Regions from separate parts of the Bradyrhizobium ganzhouense genome, predicted to be linked through region 1. Evidence: predicted binding sites of a transcription regulator. Region 1 holds the regulator's gene; each other region holds the start of a gene.

The links. Region 1 encodes PhoB, which activates phosphate uptake and scavenging genes when phosphate is short. Its sites were predicted from a motif close to TGTCATNNANCTGTCAT; they were not measured.
Region 2: a site for PhoB is predicted at 4,020-4,036, ahead of ACLFLU_RS00505 (DUF2794 domain-containing protein). Genes of this name have one in related genera too.
Region 3: a site for PhoB is predicted at 5,502-5,518, ahead of ACLFLU_RS28825 (UDP-2,3-diacylglucosamine diphosphatase). Genes of this name have one in related genera too.

What each region holds. Positions count from the first base shown of each region.
Region 1 is NZ_CP181318.1:817,308-825,213, reverse strand. Features, by position in the region: gene ACLFLU_RS03800 (GcrA family cell cycle regulator) at 41-550, shown strand; gene phoB (phosphate regulon transcriptional regulator PhoB) at 654-1,361, opposite strand; gene phoU (phosphate signaling complex protein PhoU) at 1,384-2,100, opposite strand; gene pstB (phosphate ABC transporter ATP-binding protein PstB) at 2,112-2,933, opposite strand; gene pstA (phosphate ABC transporter permease PstA) at 2,930-3,775, opposite strand; gene pstC (phosphate ABC transporter permease subunit PstC) at 3,780-4,769, opposite strand; gene pstS (phosphate ABC transporter substrate-binding protein PstS) at 4,913-5,926, opposite strand; gene ACLFLU_RS03765 (ATP-binding protein) at 6,071-7,369, opposite strand; gene ACLFLU_RS03760 (lysylphosphatidylglycerol synthase domain-containing protein) at 7,405-7,906, opposite strand, start outside.
Region 2 is NZ_CP181318.1:110,733-118,638, reverse strand. Features, by position in the region: gene acnA (aconitate hydratase AcnA) at 1-2,599, shown strand, start outside; gene ACLFLU_RS00510 (DUF1223 domain-containing protein) at 2,816-3,595, shown strand; gene ACLFLU_RS00505 (DUF2794 domain-containing protein) at 4,101-4,472, shown strand; gene ACLFLU_RS00500 (N-acetyltransferase family protein) at 4,582-5,112, opposite strand; gene ACLFLU_RS00495 (Bax inhibitor-1/YccA family protein) at 5,255-6,046, opposite strand; gene ACLFLU_RS00490 (ABC transporter permease) at 6,318-7,906, opposite strand, start outside.
Region 3 is NZ_CP181318.1:6,230,675-6,238,580, reverse strand. Features, by position in the region: gene ACLFLU_RS28860 (c-type cytochrome) at 1-458, shown strand, start outside; gene ACLFLU_RS28855 (Lrp/AsnC ligand binding domain-containing protein) at 455-700, opposite strand; gene ACLFLU_RS28850 (PAS domain S-box protein) at 872-2,848, opposite strand; gene thiD (bifunctional hydroxymethylpyrimidine kinase/phosphomethylpyrimidine kinase) at 3,105-3,905, shown strand; partial or broken gene ACLFLU_RS28840 (DoxX family protein) at 3,942-4,260, opposite strand; gene ACLFLU_RS28835 (DUF4267 domain-containing protein) at 4,262-4,642, opposite strand; gene ACLFLU_RS28830 (TetR/AcrR family transcriptional regulator) at 4,760-5,332, shown strand; gene ACLFLU_RS28825 (UDP-2,3-diacylglucosamine diphosphatase) at 5,542-6,354, shown strand; gene ACLFLU_RS28820 (glycosyltransferase family 4 protein) at 6,368-7,411, shown strand; gene ACLFLU_RS28815 (threonine/serine dehydratase) at 7,474-7,906, shown strand, end outside.

The DNA of each region.
Region 1 (7,906 bases):
GAACCCAGGATGGCGGGCGCGCGGCGAAGGAAAGGTTACAATGACGGTTTTGACCTGGTCCGACGATCGCGTCGAGCAGTTAAAAAAGCTCTGGGAGGCCGGACTTTCGGCCAGCCAGATCGCCGCTGAGCTTGGGAATGTCACCCGCAACGCCGTGATCGGCAAGGTGCACAGGCTCGGCCTGTCGGGCCGCGCCAAGAGCCCGTCTTCGGCAGCTCCGCGGCCGCGCAAGGCGCGTCCCGCGCAGCACATGATGCGGGTGAGCAGGCCCATTGCACGCGGCAATACCGCGCTGGCGCAGGCCTTCGAGGTCGAGGTCGAGGCTGAACCGGTCACCTACGACAACGTGGTGCCGATGAGCCAGCGCCTGTCGCTGCTCGAACTGAACGAGGCGACCTGCCACTGGCCGGTTGGCGATCCCTCGAGCGCGGATTTCTTCTTCTGCGGCGGCAAGGCGCTCTCCGGCCTGCCCTATTGCGCCCAGCACTCGCGGGTGGCGTATCAGCCGGCAGCGGATCGCAGGCGGGCGCCGGCGAAGCCGCCGCGGTAAGCTCAGCTTCAAGCAACCTTGTCCCGGCACAAGGCCGGGACGGTAGGGGGAATAGAAAAGCGCGCCATTCGGCGCGCTTTTACTTTGCTTGCTGGCAAGAGCCTTAGGCCTGCTCGGCCTTCGCAAAGCGATCGTCGAGCGCATAGCCGGCGCCGCGGACGGTGCGGATCGGGTCCTGCTCGCGGCCGAGATTGAGCAGCTTGCGCAGGCGGCCGATATGCACGTCGACGGTGCGCTCGTCGATATAGATGTCGCGGCCCCAGACGCTGTCGAGCAGCTGCTCGCGCGAGAACACGCGGCCGGGATGCTCCAGGAAAAACTCGAGCAGCCGATATTCGGTCGGGCCGAGATCGATCGGCCGGCCCGAGCGCGCCACGCGGCGCTTCTCGCGGTCGAGCTCGATGTCGCCAAAAGCGAGCACCGTGGCGAGCCGTTCGGGGCTTGCGCGCCGCAGCAGGCCCTTCACGCGGGCCAGCAGCTCGGGCACCGAGAACGGCTTGACGATGTAATCGTCGGCGCCGGTCGCAAGACCCCTTACCCGCTCGCTCTCCTCGCCGCGCGCGGTGAGCATGATGATCGGCAGCTGCTTGGTGTCGGACCGCGCCCGCAGCCGGCGGCACAGCTCGATGCCGGATAGGCCCGGCAGCATCCAGTCGAGCACGATCAGATCGGGGATGTGCTCCTTGAGACGGGTGTCGGCATCGTCGCCGCGCATCACCGTCTCGACGTCATAGCCGTCGCCCTCGAGGTTGTAGCGAAGCAGCTCGGTCAGAGCTTCCTCGTCTTCAACCACCATAATGCGTGCGCCCATGGGGTCGTCGCTCCTTAAGGATTCAAGTATTGGGGACCGTCGTGGCGAAGGTCGTCATGTCGCCCTTCGGTCGCTTGTCGGTGATGGCCTGGCCTTCGATCATGTAGAACACGGTCTCGGCGATGTTGGTGGCGTGGTCGCCGATCCGCTCGATGTTCTTGGCGCAGAACATCAGATGGATGCAGAACGAGATGTTGCGCGGATCCTCCATCATGTAGGTGAGGAGCTCGCGGAACAGTGAGGTGCAGATGGCGTCGACTTCCTCATCGCCTTTCCATACCGCCATCGCCGCCGGCAGATCGTGCGCGGCATAGGCGTCCAGCACCGACTTGACCTGCTGCTGCACGAGGTCGGTCATGTGCTCGAGGCCGCGGAACAGTTTGAGCGGATGGAAATCCGTCTCCAGCGCCGCGACGCGCTTGCCCATGTTCTTGGCGAGGTCGCCGATCCTCTCGAGATCGGTGGCGACGCGCATAGCGCCAACGATCTCGCGCAGATCCACCGCCATCGGCTGGCGGCGAGCGATGGTGAGCACGGCGCGCTCCTCTATCTTCTTCTGGAGCGTATCGAGCTCGGCGTCGATGGTCACAACGCGCTGGCCGAGCGCGACGTCGCGGCGGATCAGCGCGTCGACGGAATCGACGATCATGCGCTCGGCGATGCCGCCCATCTCGGCGACCAGGCGCGTGAGCTCCTGGAGGTCGGTGTCGAAGGCCTTTGCGGTATGTTCAGAACCCATGTGCCGTCTCCTCAGCCGAACCGGCCGGTGATGTAATCCTGCGTGCGCCGGTCGGTCGGCGACGTGAAGATCTTGCTGGTGTCGTCGAACTCGATCAGCTCGCCGAGATACATGAAGGCGGTCTTGTCAGAAACGCGCGCTGCCTGCTGCATGTTATGGGTCACGATCGCGATCGTGTAGTTCTCGGACAGCTCCTGGATCAGCTCCTCGACCTTGGCGGTCGAGATCGGGTCGAGCGCCGAGCAGGGCTCGTCGAACAGGATCACCTCGGGCCGCACCGCGACGGTGCGGGCGATGCAGAGGCGCTGCTGCTGGCCACCGGAGAGCGACAGGCCGGAGGCATTGAGCTTGTCCTTGACCTCGTTCCACAGCGCGCCGCCGCGCAGCGCCTTCTCGACACGGTCGTCCATCTCGGACTTCGAGATCTTCTCATAGAGACGAATGCCGAAGGCGATGTTCTCGTAGATCGTCATCGGGAACGGCGTCGGCTTCTGGAACACCATGCCGACGCGGGCGCGCAGCAGATTGAGGTCGAGCTTGGGGTCGAGGATGTTGGTCTGGTCGAGCATCAGCTGACCGGTAGCGCGCTGGCCCGGATAGAGGTCGTACATCCGGTTGAAGATGCGCAGCAGGGTCGACTTGCCGCAGCCGGACGGGCCGATGAACGCCGTGACACGGTTGGTGCCGAGCGCCAGATTGATGTTCTTCAGCGCGTGGTGCTCGCCGTAATAGAAGTTGAGGTTGCGTACCGTCACCTTGGCGGGCGCTTCGGGCAGCACCGGCGACTGGGGCAGGCCGCCCGCTGCGCTCATCGATACGGAAAGATCACTCATTTTGCGGTCCTCTCGGCGCCAAGAATGCGCGCGCCAATATTCAGAGCAAGAACGGTCAGGGTGATGAGCAGCGCGCCGCTCCAGGCGAGCTGCTTCCAATAGGCGTAAGGACTCTGGACGAAGTTGTTGATGGTGACCGGCAGGTTCGCCATCGTCTTGGTCAGGCCGAGGCTGAAGAACTGGTTCGACAGCGCGGTGAAGAGCAGCGGCGCGGTCTCGCCGGCGACGCGGGCGGTCGCGAGCAGCACGCCGGTGATGAGGCCCGAGCGGGCGGCGCGATAAGCGATCCGCTTGATCACCAGCGAGCGCGGCAGGCCGAGGGCGGAAGCCGCCTCACGCAGTGCGTTCGGCACCAGCAGCAGCATGTCCTCGGTCGTGCGCAGCACCACCGGGATCACGATGACGGCAAGCGCGAGCGAGCCTGCGATCGCCGAAAAGCCGCGCATCGGCACCACCACCGCGCCGTAGATGAACAGGCCGATGATGATCGAGGGCGCCGACAGCAGGATGTCGTTGATGAAGCGGATCACCGAGGTCAGCTTGTCGTTGCGACCGTACTCGGCGAGATAGGTGCCGGCGAACAGGCCGAGCGGCGCGCCGATGCCAACGCCGATCACGGTCATGATGACCGAACCGATGATCGCGTTGCGCAGGCCGCCTTCAGTCGAGCCCGGAGGCGGAGTGTCCGCGACGAATATCTCAAGATTCAGGCCCGCCAACCCGTTGTAGAGCAGCGTGATCAGGATCAGAGCGAGCCAGGTCACGCCGAAGGCGGCGGCGGCCATGCAGAGCCCGCGGACGACGATGTCCTTGCGGCGGCGGCGTGAATAGATCGGGTTCATGGCGTCAGTTCCCCGCCTTCTTTTCCAGCCGCATCAGCATCAGCCGCGCCGCGGCGAGCACGAAGAACGTCAGCACGAACAGCAGCAGGCCGAGCAGGATCAGGCCGGACTGGTGCAGACCGTCGCTTTCGGCGAATTCGGATGCGATCGCGGCCGAAATCGTGGTGCCGGGGGCGAAGATCGACCCCGAGATGCGGAACGAGTTGCCGATGATGAAGGTCACCGCCATGGTCTCGCCGAGCGCGCGTCCGAGCGCCAGCATGACGCCGCCGATGACGCCGACGCGGGTGTAGGGGATCACCACGCTGCGGACGACCTCCCAGGTGGTGCAGCCGACGCCGTAGGCGGCTTCCTTCAGCACCGGCGGCACCGTCTTGAACACGTCGACCGAGATCGAGGTGATGAAGGGCAGCACCATGATCGCGAGGATCAGCGCGGCATTGAACAGGCTGAGATAGGACGGGGGACCTGCGAAGATCGCGCCCAGCACCGGAACGCCGTCAAAGATCTTGATCATGAAGGGCTGGAACGTGTTGGCCAGGAACGGACCCAGCACGAAGAAGCCCCACATGCCGTAGATGATCGAGGGAATACCGGCGAGCAGCTCGATCGCCATGCCGATCGGGCGGCGCAGCCATTGCGGGCAGAGCTCGGTCAGAAAGATGGCAATGCCCAGACCAACCGGAATGGCGATCAGCATCGCGATGAAAGAGGTGACGAGCGTGCCGTACATCGGTCCGAGCGCGCCGAGCACCGGCGGATCCGCCGACGGCGCCCAGCGCTGCGTCCACAGGAACGCGAAGCCGTATTCCTTCATCGCCGGGAAGGCGCCGACGATCAGCGACAGGATGATGCCACCGAGGATGAGGAGCACCGAGATCGCGCTGAGCCGCGTGATCCAGTAGAAGGTGACGTCGCCGAGCTTGAATGCGCTCAAGGCCTTGGCGCGGTCATACGGTCCGGCGTCGTCGACGATATCGCTCTGAACGGCCATCTCTGCCACGCCGATCCCCTGTACCAAATTATATACGCTTGTTGTCGGTCCGGCGCCCCGGATGCAGCGCGACGCTGATCCGGGGTCGAAATCGTGTGGGTCGCGGCGCGCCCTGGAAGGCCGCGCCGCGCTTGGAGAAGAGCTTAGCTCTTGATCTCGGCAGCCCAGGTCTTCTCGATCAGGGTCACGACGCTCTCGGGCATCGGGATGTAGTCGAGCTCTTCAGCCGCCTTGCCGCCGTTCTTGAAGGCCCAGCGGAAGAACTTGATGGCTTCCTGCGAGGCCGCCTTGTCGGTGGCTTCCTTGTGCATGAGGATGAAGGTCGCCGCCGTGATCGGCCAGGACTTGTCGCCGGGCTGGTCGGTCAGGATGACGTAGTAGCCGGGAGCCTTGGCCCAGTCGGCGTTGGAAGCGGCCGCCTGGAAGGCTTCGACCGTCGGCTGCACCGGCTTGCCAGCCTTGTTGATCAGGCCGGTGTAGGTCAGCTTGTTCTGCTTGGCATAGGCGTACTCGACATAGCCGATCGAGTTCTTGGTCTGGCTGATGTTGCCCGACACGCCTTCGTTGCCCTTGGCGCCGACGCCAACCGGCCACTCGACGGCGGTGCCCTCACCGACCTTGCTCTTCCAGTCGGCGCTGGCCTTGGAGAGGTAGTTGGTGAAGTTGAAGGTGGTGCCCGAACCGTCGGAACGGCGGACCACGGTGATCGCGTCCGACGGCAGCTTCACGTTCGGATTGAGCTTCTTGATCGCGGCGTCGTCCCACTTGGTGATCTTGCCGAGATAGATGTTGGCGAGCGTCTCGCCGTCGAACACCAGCTCACCGGCCTTGACGCCCTCGAGGTTGACGACGGGAACGATGGCGCCCATCACCATCGGCCACTGCGCAAGGCCGTCCTTCTCGAGCTGCTCGGCCTTGAGCGGCGCGTCGCTGGCGCCGAATGTCACGGTCTTGGCCTGGATCTGCTTGATGCCGCCGCCGGAACCGATCGACTGGTAGTTGAGGCCGTTGCCGGTCTCCTTTTTGTAGGCGTCAGCCCACTTCGAATAGATCGGGAACGGGAAGGTCGCGCCTGCACCCGTGATGTCGGCAGCGAAAGCCGCCGTCGTCGTTGCGGCGACCAAGCCGGCAGCGACGATCGTCTTGATGAAATTCATGCTGGTCTCCATACAGGGGAACGAAGCGCCATCAGCGCCCGATCGCGCTCCCCGCGCCGCCCCTTTAGGAGCGGTCGGCTGTGCTTTTACGAAGGTTTCGTGACAGTCGGATGACGTCTTCAAGCGATTGAAATCGCTTGAGTTTCAGTTCGAAGCCGGAGTCTTGGCCTGGGGAAAACAGGCGGTGAAAGTGGCGCCCTGCTTAGGGACACTTTCGATCAGAAGACGGCCGCGGTGACGGTTAAGAATATGTTTCACCAACGATAAACCAAGTCCGGTCCCGCCCTGGGAACGGCTGTCGCCGACGTCGACCCGGTAGAACCGCTCGGTCAGGCGCGGCAGATGCTCGGGCGCGATGCCGGGGCCGAAATCGCGCACCATGACCCGGATTTCCTGAGTTCCATCGGTGGCCGGGGTCGCCGTCAACGACACGATGACGCGTCCGCCGGAAGCGCCGTATTTGAGCGCATTCTCGATCAGGTTCTCGAACAGGCGCAGCAGCTCCTCGCGGTCGCCTGCGATCATGACAGGCGCTTCCGGCAGATGGGTCTCGACCTCGACCTGGCGTTCCCGCGCCAGCGGCTCGAGCCCGTCGGCGACCTGGAAGATGATCGGCAGCAGATCGACCAGCGTGTCCGGCCGCACATGGGCCGACAGTTCCACCCGCGATAGCGACAGCAAATCATCGATCAGGCGCGCCATGCGGGTGGCCTGGTTGTGCATGATGCCGAGGAAGCGCTCGCGCGCCTTGGGATCGTCCTTGGCCTGGCCCTGGAGCGTATCGATGAAGCCGGAGAGCGCAGCCAGTGGCGTGCGCAATTCATGGCTGGCATTGGCGACGAAGTCGGCGCGCATCTCCTCGACCCGGCGCAGCGGCGTCTGGTCGTGGAAGGTCATCAGCATGCATTTGTCGGCGCCGCCGAAAGTGGTCGGCACCGGCACCGGGGTGATGATCAGCTCCATCCAGCGATCGACCGGCACATGGTCGAGGTAGGTCGCGCGACGCGGCTCGGTGGTCGCAATGGACTCGCGCAGCGCCATGATGATCTCCGGCGAGCGCAGCGCGAATTGGGCGAGCTCGTTCTTGCGCAGCGCCGGCGCAAGCTGGGCCGCGGCGGCATTGAGGTGGATGACGCGGCCGGCGCGATCGAGCAGCACCGCGGGGTCCGGCATGCCGGCGACGACCGCGGCCACCGCCGCGCTTTCGACCGGATTAACGCGGCGGGTGTCCTCGCGCGAGGCAGCGGTATCATGCAGCCGCCAGGGGATCAGGGCGGCGGCCGCGATGCACAGGAACACCGTCACCGCCCGCACCACCGACAATTCGCCGAGCGAGACCACGACCGACAGCGCCAGCGCGGCAGCGATCAGGATGACGGTCGAGTGCCGCAGCCGGTCGGACCAGGGCTGCACAGTGGGAGACGAGGGAGCGTCGATCGCCATCGGGGCGGGCTTCTCCTTGTTGCCTTTTGCGCCGGTCAGGCGCCGCTGTCGCTGCGCTTTCTCACATAAGCGGCTTCAGGCGGTGGGCCTGGATCGAGCTTGAGCGCCGCCTGCTGCAGGCGCTTCGATCGGGCACCGATGATAACCTCGCGAAACGTCAGCAAGATTACAGAGATGACAAAGGGCGACAGATAATAGAGGACCCGGAACAGCAGCATGCCGCCGAGCAGTTCCTCGCGGTCCATCTGCCAGAGGCCGACCAGCATGGCGGCGTCGAACACCCCGAGCCCACCGGGCGAATGGCTGGCGAAGCCAAGCAGCGTCGCCGAGACGAAGATGACCGCAACGACGACGAAGCCGAGATTGGGCTCGTCGGGGACCAGCACGTACATTGCGAGCGCGCAGAAGCCGAGATCGATGATGCCGATCGCGATCTGCAGCAACGTCAGCGGACCGCCCGGCAGCACCACGGTCCAGGGGCCGCGTCCGACCACCCGCGGCTGGGTCCAGACCCAGACCACATAGCCGACCAGCGCT
Region 2 (7,906 bases), 710 kb from region 1:
TTCGATGAAGGTCCTGCTCGAGAACCTCCTCCGCAATGAGGACGGACGCTCGGTCAAGAAAGAGGACATCGTCGCGGTCTCGAAGTGGCTGCGCAAGAAGTCGCTGGAGCATGAGATCGCGTTCCGCCCGGCGCGCGTGCTGATGCAGGATTTCACCGGCGTGCCAGCGGTGGTCGATCTCGCCGCGATGCGCAACGCGATGCAGAAGCTCGGCGGCGATGCCGAGAAGATCAACCCGCTGGTCCCCGTCGATCTCGTCATCGACCACTCCGTGATCGTGAACTTCTTCGGTGACAACAAGGCCTTCGCCAAGAACGTCACCGAGGAATACAAGCAGAACCAGGAGCGCTACGAGTTCCTGAAGTGGGGCCAGGCGGCGTTCTCGAACTTCTCCGTCGTGCCGCCCGGCACCGGCATCTGCCACCAGGTCAATCTCGAATATCTCTCCCAGACGGTGTGGACCAAGAAAGAGAAGATGACGGTCGGCAAGAAGACCGGCACCTTCGAGGTCGCCTACCCCGACTCGCTCGTCGGCACCGACTCCCACACCACCATGGTCAACGGTCTTGCCGTGCTCGGCTGGGGCGTCGGCGGCATCGAGGCCGAAGCCTGCATGCTTGGCCAGCCGCTGTCGATGCTGCTGCCCAACGTCGTCGGCTTCAAGCTGAAGGGCGCGATGAAGGAAGGCGTCACCGCGACCGACCTCGTGCTGACCGTGACGCAGATGCTGCGCAAGCTCGGCGTGGTCGGCAAGTTCGTCGAGTTCTTCGGCCCCGGCCTCGACAACCTCTCCGTCGCCGACAAGGCGACGATCGGCAACATGGCGCCCGAATATGGCGCGACCTGCGGCTTCTTCCCGGTCGACGCCGCCGCGATCGATTACCTCAAGACCTCCGGCCGCGCTCCGGCGCGCGTCGCGCTGGTGCAGGCCTATGCGAAGGCGCAAGGGCTCTTCCGCACCGCCAAGTCGGCCGATCCGGTGTTCACGGAAACGCTGACGCTCGACCTCGCCGACGTCGTTCCCTCGATGGCCGGTCCGAAGCGCCCGGAAGGCCGCATCGCGCTGCCGTCGGTGGCCGAAGGCTTCTCGCTTGCGCTCAGCAGCGAGTACAAGAAGGCCGAAGAGCCGGAAAAGCGCTTTGCTGTCGAAGGCGAGAAGTATGACCTCGGCCATGGCGACGTCGTGATCGCCGCCATCACCTCCTGCACCAATACCTCGAACCCGAGCGTGCTGATCGGGGCTGGCCTGCTCGCGCGCAACGCAGCGGCCAAGGGCCTCAAGGCCAAGCCGTGGGTGAAGACCTCGCTCGCCCCGGGCAGCCAGGTGGTCGCGGGCTATCTCGCCGATTCCGGTCTGCAGAAAGATCTCGACAAGGTCGGCTTCAACCTCGTCGGCTTCGGCTGCACCACCTGCATCGGCAATTCCGGCCCGCTGCCGGAAGAGATTTCGAAGTCGATCAACGACAACGGCATCGTCGCCGCCGCCGTGCTCTCCGGTAACCGCAACTTCGAAGGCCGCGTCTCGCCGGACGTGCAGGCGAACTATCTTGCTTCCCCGCCGCTGGTCGTTGCGCATGCGCTCGCCGGCAGCGTGACCAAGAACCTCGCCGTCGAACCGCTCGGCGAAGGCAAGGACGGCAAGCCGGTGTACCTCAAGGACATCTGGCCGACGTCAAAGGAGATCAACGCCTTCATGAAGAAGTTCGTGACCGCGGCGATCTTCAAGAAGAAGTATGCCGACGTGTTCAAGGGCGACACCAACTGGCGCAAGATCAAGACGGTCGAGAGCGAAACCTATCGCTGGAACATGTCGTCGACCTATGTGCAGAACCCGCCCTACTTCGACGGCATGAAGAAGGAACCGGAGCCGGTCACCGATATCGTCGAGGCGCGCATCCTCGCCATGTTCGGCGACAAGATCACCACCGACCACATCTCGCCGGCTGGTTCGATCAAGCTCACCTCGCCCGCTGGCAAATATCTCAGCGAGCATCAGGTGCGTCCCGCCGACTTCAACCAGTACGGCACGCGCCGCGGCAACCATGAGGTGATGATGCGCGGCACCTTCGCCAACATCCGCATCAAGAACTTCATGCTGAAGGGCGCGGATGGAAACATTCCCGAGGGCGGTCTCACCAAGCACTGGCCCGACGGCGAGCAGATGTCGATCTACGACGCGGCGATGAAGTACCAGCAGGAGCAGGTGCCGCTGGTGGTGTTCGCCGGCGCCGAATACGGCAACGGCTCGTCGCGCGACTGGGCCGCGAAGGGTACGCGTCTGCTCGGCGTGCGCGCCGTGATCTGCCAGAGCTTCGAGCGCATCCATCGCTCCAACCTGGTCGGCATGGGCGTGCTGCCGCTGACTTTCGAGGAGGGCACCTCGTGGTCGTCGCTCGGCCTGAAGGGCGACGAGAAGGTCACGCTGCGTGGCCTCGTCGGCGACCTGAAGCCGCGCCAGAAGCTGACCGCGGAGATCGTCTCCGGCGACGGTTCGTTGCAGCGCGTTTCGCTGCTTTGCCGCATCGATACGCTGGACGAGCTCGATTACTACCGGAACGGCGGCATTCTGCACTATGTGCTGCGCAAGCTCGCGGCCTGAGCGCGAATTTGTGAACGGTGGCTCACCGCGACGTGAGTAGAAGGTTAAACGAAGGCGGCCTATCACAAGGCCGCCTTCGTGCATTACGGCATGCTTCAGATGGGCCCGCCCGGCGAATACTTCGCATCGGACGGTCGAATGTGCCGTGCCCGTAAGACTACGGTGACCATCAGGCGATAGGATATCCCTCCCCGAATACGAGATGTGACGTTCGACATGACTGGAATGATGGCTTCTCATTTGGTTTCGCGATGGTCCGGCGCACTCTGGTCGGGAGCACTCGGCATCTGCGCCATCGTCGCCGTCATCCGTCCCGCCCAGGCCGATCCCCGCGCCGTGGTCGAGCTCTTCACCTCGCAGGGCTGCTCCTCCTGCCCGCCCGCCGACAAGGTCATCGGCGACCTCGCCAAGGATCCCTCGATCATCGCGCTCAGCATGCCGATCGACTATTGGGATTATCTCGGCTGGAAGGACACGCTGGCAGATTCACGTTTCTCGGCGCGGCAGCGCGCCTATTCACGCATGCGCGGTGACCGCGAGGTTTATACGCCGCAGGTCGTGGTCAACGGCGAAGCCCATGTTATCGGCAGCGACCGTGCCGGCATCGAAAGCGCGATCGGCAAGACCGACAAGGGCACGGGCGTGATGAGCGTGCCGGTGACGATGTCGCTCGCGGGCAAGCAGATCAGCGTGTCGGTGGCCGCGAGCAACGAACCGGCGATCTCGCATGGCGAGGTCTGGATCTGCTCCATCATGAAATCGGTGCCGATCGAGATCAGCCGCGGCGAGAACCGCGGACAGCAGATCACCTACCACAACGTGGTGCGCAATCTGCTCAAGGTCGGCGACTGGAACGGACATCCGGAAACCTGGACCGTCCCGATCGAAAATCTGACGTCGCGCGATGGCGTTGACGGCGCGGTGGTCTATGTCCAGGACGGCAGCCGCGAGAAGCCCGGTGCGATGCTGGGCGCGGCGTACACGTCGCTGCACTGAAGCGCACTCAGATCTTCCTAGGAAATTGGTTTCGTCATTCCGGGCTCGCGCTTCGCACGCCCCGAAATGACAGCGGAGAGCAACACTCCGACGCAAACAAAAAAGGACCAACTTGCGTTGGCCCTCCTTGTCGCGCGTACAGACCCGATCCTGTCCGACCCCGGGGGGCTGGGGGCTGAGGAATCCGGAACCGAAAGGACCGGGTCAACGCACACAAGCCTTTTCGCAATGCAGGGCGGCGGGCGGTGGGCGGAAAAGCGGCGATCCTGTGATTCCTGCTAACGTTCCCGTGACGGTTTGCCGCTGAGAAGTTCCACCGTTGCGTGTGTCATGATTCGCAACCGGCCGGCGAAGTGAGCCGCGGTCCTTCAACAGCCCTCCAAGAGCGTTACAAGAGCCTCTTGCGGCGGGGAACAGTTGGCGCAATCATGCAATTGTCATGAACCGCGGCTCCGGGGACGGTCTTCGCGGAGGCGGGTCATGCTGATGCGACAGGAGGCGCTGCATGAGTTTGACGCCGGAGGATGCCGATCCGAGCGAGCAGCGCGCAGTGGCGCGCTCCGCCGCTGCGAATTCCCAACTGAGCCGGGTGACGTTCAACCGGCTCGAGCTGAACCGAATTCTCAATCTCTATGGCCGCATGGTCGCCGACGGCGAGTGGCGCGACTATGCCATCGACTTCCTGAAGGACCGCGCGGTGTTCTCGGTCTATCGCCGCGCCTCCGAAGTGCCGATCTATCGCATCGAGAAGGATCCGCGGCTGGCCCGCAAACAGGGCATATACAGCGTGATTTCGGCGACCGGACTGATCCTGCGCCGCGGCCACGAGCTCGACCGCGTGCTGCTGGTGATCGACCGGAAGCTGGCGGTGGTGTAGCGGCGCGGGTGGTGCCGTAGGGTGGGTTAGCCGAAGGCGTAACCCACCACTTCTGTTGACGTGGAAACACAAGAGGTGGGTTACGCTTCGCTAACCCACCCTACGAAACCTACTTCCCCGGCACTGTCTTCGCGCCTTCGCCCAGATCCCGCTGCATCATCACCGTATCCAGCCAGCGGCCGAATTTCAGGCCGACATTCGGATGCGTGCCGATCATCTTGAAGCCGCCTCTGGTGTGCACGCCGATCGAGCCGGCATTGGCGGAATCGCCGATCACCGCGATCATCTGGCGGAAGCCGCGCGCCTCGCATTCGGTGATCAGCCGCTCCAGCAGCAGCGAGCCGATGCCGCGACGGTGGAAGCCGGGATCGAGATAGATCGAGTTCTCGACCGTGAAGCGATAGGCCGGCCGCGGCCGGTAGGCGCCGGCGTAGGCGTAGCCGGCGACGCGGCCGTCGAGGATGGCGACGAAATAGGGATAGCCGCCGTCGACCAGCGCGCGATAGCGCCGCGTCATCTCGGCGAGGTCGGGCGGCTCCAGCTCGAACGTCGCGGTGCCCTCGCGGACAGCCTGCTGATAGATGGCGGTGATGGCGGGAAGGTCGGCCTCAAGGGTGGGCCTGATTTCGGGTGCGGACATGGGGGAAGAATAAAGGCTTCCTGGGGCCGCTGGAAGAGGCAGCATTGCTGCCACACCCCGTCATTGCCGAGGAGAGGCCGCGGGCAAACAAAAACCCCGGCCTTTCGGCCGGGGTTCGTGTCCGTTCTCTCAGGTCTGGCGCTTAGTCGCGCTGGCCAAGGAGCTGCAGCAGCAGCGTGAACAGGTTGATGAAGTTCAGGTACAGCGACAGCGCACCCGAGATCGCCGCACGTTCGGCGATGTCACCGCCGGCCGAAGCGTAGCCGTAGATGTAGTCGTTCTTCAGCCGCTGCGTATCCCAGGCGGTGAGGCCCGCGAACACCAGCACGCCGACCACCGACACGATGAACTGCAGCGCCGTGCTGGCCAGGAACAGGTTCACCAGGCTCGCGATGATGATGCCGATCAGGCCCATGAACAGGAACGAGCCCATGCCGCTCATGTCACGCTTGGTGGTGTAGCCGTAGAGGCTCAGCGCGCCGAAGGTCGCCGCGGTGATGAAGAACACCCGTACGATCGAGGTGTGCGTGTACACCAGGAAGATCGAGGACAGCGAGATGCCCATCAGCGCCGAGAACACCCAGAACAGGATCTGGGCGGTCGAGGGGGCGAGGCGATTGATGCCGGCCGAGATCACGAACACCATGGCGAGCGGCGCCAGCATGAACAGATATTTCAGCGGGCTCACGAACATCGCGTAGCCGAACGGCGTCAGGAACAGCTTGCCGACGCGGACCGCTTCCGCGGTCGGAACGTCAGTCACGGCAGCCATGTAGACGCCGAGCGCGGCCAGGCCGGTGATGGCCAGGCCAATGCTCATATAATTGTAGATGCGCAGCATGTAGGCGCGCAGACCGGCGTCGACCGTCGCGGCGTCAACACGCCCGGCGGCCCGGCCGAAAGGAGAAGCGTAATTGCGGTCAAGGTCCGACATGGTCGAATTCCCGTTGGTTGCCCGGTCCGGCACGAGGGTTGCCATGCCGCCGGTTCGTCAAATTCTATCTCGGATACCGATGTCTGCCGACATTAATTTTGGCTAACAATCGGGGCTCCGAACCCATCCGATATGTGGGAAACTAACACATTCGCTGCAACCGTCCACGCGCGGCTGAATGTCGCCCTTGGCGCGCAATCCTGGCGAGCAGGCGTGGTTAATCGCAGGAATCGTGCGATTCCGGTCCCGTGCAGCTCTCCGCTACCTTTTGTCACAAATTCCGCAACACCGTGGCGGGCTTTTTGTTCAACGCCAGCAGCGTGCCGGCGAGCCCGAGCCCGACGGTGACGACCAGGGCGGCGGCCACCACGCCGGCCGCGCTGCCGGCCTGCCAGACGAAGGTCAGCGTCATCAGCCGCGTCACGATCATCCAGGCCGCGATGCTGCCGGCGACCACGCCGAACACCGCGGTGGCAAACCCGATCAGCAGATATTCGAGCGCATAGGCGCCGAGCAGTCGCAGCCGCGTGGCGCCCAGCGTCTTCAGGATCACCGCATCATAGACCCGGTGGCGATGGCCGGCGGCGAGCGCGCCGCCCAGCACCAGGATCGCCGAGATCAGGGTCACGGCGCTGGCGCCGCGGATCGCGAGCGCGAGGTTGGTCACGACCGCGCCGACCGTCTCCATCACCTCGCGCACGCGCACGCTCGTCACCATCGGGTAAGCATCCGCGACCTGCTTGATGATGTTGCCGTCGCCGGTCGCATCGCCGCCGGCTTCCGTCAGCGTGGCGATGTGGGTATGCGGCGCGCCCTTGAAGGCGTTCGGCGAGAACACCAGCACGAAATTGATGCCGAGCCCCTGCCAGTCGATGGTGCGGAGATTGCCGATTTTCGCCGGGATGTCGCGGCCGAGCACGTTGACCACGATTTCGTCGCCGAGCTTGAGGCCGAGGCCGTCGGCGATCTTCTTCTCCATCGAGACCAGCGGCGGGCCGGAATAGTCGGCGCCCCACCATTCGCCCTCGACCACCTTGGAGCCCTTCGGCAGCTCGCCGGTATAGGTCAGGCCGCGGTCGCTCTGCAGCACCCATTCGGAATCGGTGGTGGGCTTGAGGTCCTCGGCGCGGACGCCGCGGGCGGCGACGATGCGCCCGCGCAGCATCGGCACGTCCTCGATCTTTGCGCCCGGCGCGATCTGGCGCAGATAGTCGTCGAAGGGGGCGGCCTGGGTGCTCGGAATGTCGATGAAGTAGAACGCCGGCGCGTGCTCGGGCAGCGCCGCCAGGAACTGCCGGCGCAGATTGCCGTCGATCTGGGTGATGGTGACGAGCACCGCGAGGCCGAGGCCGAGCGAGAGCACGACGGAAGGCGTCAGCGCGCCCGGCCGGTGGATGTTGGCGATCGCAAGCCGCAGCATCGTGAAGCGCGTGCGCGGCAGCCGTCGCGCGATGGCCATCAGCACGGCGGCGACGCCGCGCAGCACGGCGAACACGACGACGGAGGAGACCACGAACACCGCAGCGATGCGCTTGTCGAAGGACAGGCCGATCACGACCGCAACCAGCAGCGCGACGACGACGCTCATGAAAACAAGATAGCTCCAGCGCGGCCGGTGCCATTCAGCGCTGATGGTGTCGCGGAACAGTGCCGCGACCGGCACGTCGTGCACGCGTCCGAGCGGCCACAGGCCGAAGGCGAGTGCGGTCAAGAGACCGTAAACAAAGGATAGCGCGAGCTCGTCGGCATGCACGGCCGGGATCACCGGCAGCGGCAACAGTTTTCCGAACAGGCCGACGATGGCAAACGGCATCGCCGCGCCGAGCGCCAGGCCGATGACCGAGCCGATCGCCGCGAGCA
Region 3 (7,906 bases), 3.5 Mb from region 1:
TTCCTTTCGACATCCGCCGCAATGTCGGCATCTGGAAATTGCTGTTCATGGACGTCAGACCGTTCGTGCCGGATGCGGCGCGGCCGGCGCATTGGAATCGCGGCGCCTATCTCGTCAACGGCTTTGGCCATTGCGCCGAGTGCCACAGTCCGCGCAATGCGCTTGGCGGTATCAGCCGGGGTGAGCGGTTCGCCGGTGGTCCCAATCCCGAGGGCGAGGGCTGGGTGCCGAACATCACGCAGAAGGGTATTGGCGGCTGGAGCGAGAAGGATATTGCCGACTTCCTGGAGACCGGCGACATGCCCGAAGGCGACAGCGCATCGGGCTCGATGCGGCCGGTGATCAAGAACCTCGCGCAGTTGACGCCGGAAGATCGCGCCGCGATGGCCGCCTATCTGAAGTCGCTGCCGCCGGTCGACGGCCCGACGCCGCCCAAGCGCAAGCAGGGCGGTAGTTAGCTCGCGCCGAACGCCTTGAAGGTGATGATGGTGAGCGTGTCCTGGATGCCGGGCAGCACCTGCACCTTCTCGTTGATGAAGTGGCCGATGTCGGTGTCGTTGTCGACATAGAACTTCACCAGCAAATCGTAATGGCCGGCCGTGGAGTAGATCTCGGAGGCGATCTCGGCTTCGGCAAGCGCATTTGCGACCGTATAGGACTGGCCGAGCTTGCATTTGATCTGGACGAAAAAGGGAACCATTGCAGTCACTCCGAAGGCATATCTTACCGGCTAATAGGCCAAAACCGGCCAGCTTTAGCAAGCGAACTTGCTGTCTGCGGGGACAAGCCGCCCGCGGCCATCCTTCGAGACGCCCGCCTGCAGCGGGCCCTCAGGATGAGGTCGTGTTTCGCGGCGGGATATCAAACCCGCCTACGAATTCATTGTCGCCGCGGTGAATGCGTCCCTGAGCCGCTGGGCGAGCTCGGCCTTGCGATAGGGCTTGGTCAGGACCACTGCCTCCGCCTGCGCGCGGCCCTGCTCGACCAGGGTCTCCAGCGCATAGCCGGAGGTGAACAGCACCGGCAGGCCCGGCCGAATCCGCCGGGCATGGTCGGCGAGCTCCCAGCCGCTCATCCCGCCGGGCATGACGATATCGGTGAACAGCATGTCGATGCCGGGATCAGCGCGCAGCCGCTGCAGGGCCTCCCGGCCGTTGACAGCGGCCACGACGCGATAGCCAAGCGCCTCGACCCGGAGGATGACCGAGGAGCGCACGAACGGATCGTCCTCGGCGATCAGGATGGTCTCGTGGCCGCGCGGCGCAGTGTCTTCGCTGTCCAGAACGTCGGTCGGCGATTGTCCGCCGCCTGCGCACGGCAGGTAGATCCGGATCGTCGTCCCCAGGCCCTGTTCGCTATAGATCGAGACATGGCCGTCGGATTGTTTGGCGAAGCCATAGACCATGCTCAGTCCGAGCCCTGAACCCTTGCCGACCTCCTTGGTGGTGAAGAACGGCTCGAAGGCGTGCTCGATCACCTCGGGCGTCATGCCTTCGCCGTCGTCGGTGACGGCAATCAGCGCGTAGGCGCCGGATGCCACTTCCGGGTGCAGGGCGCGATAGTCCTCGTCGATTGCAGCGAGCTCGGTGCTCAGCGTCAGATGTCCGCCTGTTGGCATCGCGTCCTGCGCGTTGAGCGCAAGGTTCAGCACGGCGGATTCGAGCTGGGCGCGGTCGGCAAAGGCCTGGATGGTGCCAGGACCGAACGCCGTCTTGATCTCGATGTTTTCGCGCAAGGTGCGCTTGAGCAGCTTGAGCATGGACTCCAGCAACTCGCGGCAATCGATCGCCGTTGGCTGGAGCAATTGGCGGCGGCTGAATGCCAGCAGTCGCCGCGTCAGCTCCGCGCCGCGTTCGCCGGACTCGCAGATGTCGTCGGCAAATTGTCGCAGGTCGGGCCGCGCCTTGAGCTGCTCGCTCAGATGCTCGGCATTGCCGATGATGACGGTGAGGAGATTGTTGAAGTCGTGGGCGATGCCGCCGGAGAGCTGGCCGACCGTCTCCATCTTCTGCGCCTGCTGGAGCTGCTGCTCGGTCAGCTTGCGTCTGGTCAGATCGTGGATGATGCCAACGTAGATCAGCTCGCCGTCCTGCCACGCCTGGCCTACCGAAAGGTTCATCGGGAAGGTCGATCCGTCCTTGCGCAGGCCGGCGGCTTCCCCGGTTGCGAAACGCTGCGCATGACGGGCGGATGAGGGCCTCTCCTCGGACATCAGCATGCCGATGTCCAGATTCATGACCTCGTCGGCGCGATAGCCGAACAACCGTTCGCAGGCGGGGTTGAACAGCAGAATGCGGGCTTGCGCGTCGAACAGGATGACGCCGTCGACCGCGGTTTCGACGATGGCGGTGAGACGCGTTACGCTTTCGCGCATCGCACGCTGGGCCTCTCCGACCTGCCGCAGCAACAGCGTCGCGTCCCGGCTCTTGATCTCCTCCTCTTCGAGCGCGGCCTGAACCTTCTGCAGCTCGAACGGGGAGGGAATCGTCAGAATTTTTGGCAGCAGCGGCCAGAGCGCGGCTGCGGTGAAGATCGACGCGATCGCGGTCGCTGCCTTGACCAGGCCCTCGATGCCGTAGATTGGAACCCAGAGCGTGTAGATCGACAGCACGTGCGTCAGGCCGCAGGCCATGATGAAGATCGCGAACGCCCAAAAGACCCAGCCGAATTGGAGGTCGCGCCGTTTGGTGACGAGGATCGCGAGCGCGAACGGGATCGAGAAATACGCCGCCGCGATGCAAGCGTCGGAGACGACGTGGAGCCAGATCAGCTCAGGCTCCCACAGCAGGCAGATGCCGTGCGGTGAGAACATCGAGGAGTCGAGGATGCGTTCGAAGTAGGCCCACATGATACAGTCCCGAGAGGGTTACAGGCCAGGGGCGGCCCGCAACATGGTATCGCAGCGAATCGATCAACGTTTCACTGATTTGGATGGGCTCGCCAAGGCGGGGTGATGCCCAGGCATATTTTCGCTGCGTGTGCACGGTTGCGGGGCGACAATGTCGTGCGGCAACGCGACCGCCTGATTCGCCGGCTTGCTGGGGCTCCGCCGGCACGCTAGGACAGGCTATGGCCATGTCCCTTTCAAGCAAGCGTATCCTGCGATGACCACGCCGGTGGCGCTCACCATCGCCGGCTCGGATTCAAGCGGTGGCGCCGGCATTCAGGCCGACCTGAAGACCTTTGCCGCGCTCGGCGTCTACGGCGCGTCCGCGATCACGGCGCTGACGGCGCAGAACACCAAAGGCGTCACCGGTATTCACGCGGTGCCGGCCGGGTTCGTCACCGCGCAGATCGATGCGGTGTTCTCCGATCTCGATGTCGGCGCGGTCAAGATCGGCATGGTGGCGCAAGCCGAGAGCATCGATGCGATCGCCTCGGCGCTGGCGCGCTGGAAGCCTAGCCATATCGTGCTCGATCCCGTGATGGTCGCAACCTCGGGCGATCGCCTGCTGGCGGCGGAAGCTGTCGAAGCGTTGCGCACCAAGCTGATGCGGCTGGCGTCGGTGATCACGCCAAATCTGCCGGAGGCGGCCGCACTGCTAGACCAGCCGGTCGCGCGAAGCGAGGCCGAGATCGAAAGCCAGGGGCGTCGTCTGCTCGAACTCGGCTGCCGCGCGGTCCTGATCAAGGGCGGGCACGGCGAGGGCAGTCAGAGCATCGACTATCTCGTCAGCGCCGACAAAGCGATCGCGCTTGCCGCGCCGCGCGTCGCCACGCGCAACACCCATGGCACCGGCTGCTCTTTGTCCTCGGCGGTTGCAGCGGGCCTCGCCAAAGGCGAGGATCTCGAGACAGCCGTGCGCAACGCCAAGGCCTGGATCAGCGCGGCGATCGAAGCTGCCGACCGCTTCAGCGTCGGCCACGGTCACGGGCCGATCCACCATTTCCACAAGTTTTACTGACGCCGGCTGCGGAACGCGGGCCGGCAATATCGGCCCTCAAGACAAGGTTCCTGCGAGAGCCATCAAGGTGGCAAACACGCCAAGCGGTACAAGGTGCGAAAATTCCCGGTGGCGCAGGACGGTCAAAACCGCAGCCAAAATGATTGCCGCGCCTAGCGCCAGACCAGCAACGCGACTGGCAGGGAGCGCAATCAGAAGCGCTTGCCATCTCCAGCCCGCCGGTAAGGCGGCCCCACCAGCGCGGGTAACCCCATCGAACGAAGCTGCTTTGCGTCGCGGACGTGCCGATGGCGTTATAGAGGCCTGCGCCAAAGAGTCCGGCGGCGAGCAGACAAACCGAAACAATATGGGCCATCTCAGAGCCCTTCCATCATCATGGGGATGGCTGCCAGAACCATAATTGCCGCCGTGAGGCCGTGGATGCCGAGAGCGCTTTTTGTAGAGCCTTTGCCGCCAAGCACGACCAGCATGTCGCCGATCGGGATGATGGCTTCGACAAACAGGACGATGCCGACCCCGCGGGGGACACCCCATGCCACGAATGCCAGTACGGTGAATCCGGCCGCGATGTCGCGAACGCCCTTGAGGCGGAGCCACCAGTCGGTGTTGGCGCCGTCTTCAGGGAGTGGCAGGCCGAAACTGCGTGTCGCGGTCCTCGGGCTCACGACATATTGGGTGCCGATCGCGATGATCCCAAAAGCCAGCAGCAGTGCTGTTCCAAGCGGAAGCCAATGCATGAGATTCATTATATCGATCCAAGATAATCTAGCGTTGCTAGTTTATATATTCTAGCATTGCTAGATCGTCAAGCGTCGATAATAAGTATCGACCATCTTGGCCTGGGAGATCGAAGGTTGGGCATCGCCGAGCGGAAAGACAGGCAACGAGCCGAACGTGAACGCCGCATCGTCGCGGCAGCCCGCGTGATCGCGGAGCGCGACGGATGGAACTCCGTTACGATCCGCCGGCTTGCCGACGAGATCGAACACAGTCAGCCGGTCCTCTATTCACATTTCGAAAACAGGGATGCGATCGTTGCCGCAGTCGCCCTCGAGGGTTTCCGGGAAATCACCGTGGCTCTTCGGCAAGCGGCAAATGGGTCGACCGGGCGAAACGCCGTCAAGAATGTCGCGACGGCCTACCTCGCCTTTGCACTCCGTAATCCTGCGCTCTATGAGGCCATGTTCACTCTTCCGACGGATCTGCGCTTCGCCGAAGCCGAGACCAGACCGGAACTCCGGGCGGGTTTCGAAGCCCTCGCGGCAGTGGTGACGCCGTTTTGCGTCGATGTGGATGTCGCGACCGAGACCTTTTGGGCGGCCCTGCATGGGCTCGTTGAACTCGAACGTTCGGGCCGAATTAGGCTAGGCGCGCGGAGTGAACGCATCGCATTCATTGTTCGGGCGATCGTCGTTTCCGGAAAATAGCTCGCCTGCTCACGGGGCGCGTTCTCTCCGGTCTGCACCGCGCTCCGGCCCGGACTTTTGCGGGGACCCAATGCCGCCTCATGTCGCCTGATTGTCGCATGCGACTGATATTCGCGGGGAGGGCGAGGCGAGGTTTGATTCGTATCTGAGGTGCCTCAAAGGTTCAATTGGTCATCCCCCTGTCACGGGACATTGTTACAGGCTGTCGCATGGGAAGTTACGATGTGAGTGACGAGAGCCCTGAAAGGCGCTTTCGCACCTTGTTCATCTCCGACGTTCATCTCGGAGCCCGCGGCTCGCAAGCCGACCTTTTGCTGGACTTCCTGCGCTACCACGATGCCGACACCATCTATCTCGTCGGCGACATCGTCGATGGCTGGGCGCTGAAATCGAGCTGGCACTGGCCGCAATCGCATAACGATCTGGTGCAGAAGCTGCTGCGCAAGGCGCGCAAGGGCGCCAAGATCATCTATGTGCCCGGCAATCACGACGAGTTCCTGCGCAACTATTACGGCACGCATTTCGGCGGTATCGACGTCGTCGAGAACACCGTCCACACCGGCGTGGACGGCAAGCGTTATCTCGTCATCCACGGCGACATCTTCGACCTCGTGGTGCAGAACGCGCGCTGGCTCGCCCATCTCGGCGACAAGGCCTACGACTTCGCGATCCAGATGAACCGCTTCGTCAACTTCTTCCGGCGCATGTTCAAGGTGCCCTATTGGTCGCTGTCGCAATGGGCCAAGCAGAAGGTCAAGAACGCCGTCAACTATATCGGCGCGTTCGAGCAGGCGCTCTCGGCCGAAGCACGGCGCCATGACGCCGACGGCGTGATCTGCGGCCACATCCACTATGCCGTGATCCGCGACGAGAACGGCATCCGCTACATGAATTGCGGCGACTGGGTCGAGAGCTGCACTGCGCTGGTCGAGCACGACGACGGCCGCTTCGAGATCATCACCTGGGCGGACCACGCGCAAAAGCCTGCAGCCGTACCGCAGGTGGCAGCCAGAGCTGCATAACAGAGGCCGCTTGATGCGCATCCTGGTCGCGACCGACGCCTGGCACCCGCAAGTCAATGGTGTGGTTCGGACGCTGACCAAGCTCGCTGACGCTGCCGAGACTCTCGGTGTCGAGTTTACATTCCTGACGCCGCAATCGTTCCGCACCTTTGCGATGCCGAGCTATCGGGACGTGCGGCTCGCCATGCCGCGGCCGGCGCGGATCGCAAAGCTGATCGAGGAAGCGCGGCCCGACAGTATCCACATCGCGACGGAAGGGCCGATCGGCCTGATGGTTCGCCGCTATTGCCGGCAGCGCAAGCTGCCGTTCACGACCAGCTTCCACACCCGCTTTCCCGAATACGTCCGCGCCCGGATGCCGGTTCCGGAATCCCTGATCTGGCGGGCGCTGCGCCGATTCCATGGCCCGAGCCGGGCCGTGATGGCGGCAACGCCTGCGCTGGCCCGTGAGCTCAGTGAGCGCGGTTTCGACAATGTCGTGCTGTGGCCGCGCGGCGTCGACACCCATTTGTTCCATCCTCGCGCCATCGACCTCTGCCTGCCGGCCCCGGTGTTCCTCTCGGTCGGCCGCGTCGCGGTGGAGAAGAATCTCGAGGCGTTCCTTGATCTCGATCTGCCCGGCACCAAGGTGATTGTCGGCGACGGACCGGCACGCGACGCGCTGGAGGAGGCCTATCCCGACGCGATTTTCTTAGGCGAAAAGCACGGCGAGGAACTGGCCGATATCTATGCCGCGGCCGATGTCTTCGTGTTCCCGAGCAAGACCGACACGTTCGGCCTGGTCTTGCTCGAGGCGCTTGCGAGCGGCCTGCCGGTCGCGGCCTTCCCGGTGAAGGGGCCCCGCGACGTCATCGGCGATGCGCCGGTGGGTGCGCTGGATCATGATTTGCGCAATGCCTGCTTCGCCGCGCTCGATGTCTCCAGACAGGCCTGCGTCGAATTCGCTGCCAACTACACCTGGGAAGCCTCGGCGCGGGCTTTTGTGGACAGCATTCGGGCGGTCGGCGCGGTGCTGCCCGGCCGGAATGGGGCGGAACAGCCGCGCTTCGTCGCCTGAAGGGTAAAATCCTCGCGCGGAGGTGTCTTGCCCGCGCCGCATCCGTCGCGATAACATCTGACATGACCGAACAGCCCCTTCCGATCGGCCCCGCCGATATCGACGCCGCAGCGCGCGTGCTCGCGCCCTTCGCCGTCCGCACCCCGCTGTTGTCCTTTCCCGTGCTCAACGAGCGCGTCGGCGCAAAAGTGTTCCTGAAGCCGGAGATGCTCCAGCGCACCGGCTCCTTCAAGTTCCGCGGCGCCTTCAACAAGGTGTTCTCGATCCCGCAGGACAAGCGCGCCGGCGGCGTCGTCGCGTTCTCCTCCGGCAACCACGCCCAGGGCGTGGCGGCGGCGGCAAAAATCCTCGACATGCAGGCGACCATCGTGATGCCGGCGGATGCGCCGCTGTCGAAGCGCGAGCGCACCAAATCCTATGGCGCCGAGGTCGTGCTCTACGATCGCGACCGCGACGATCGCGAGGCGATCTCGCGCGGCATCGCGGAAAAGCGCG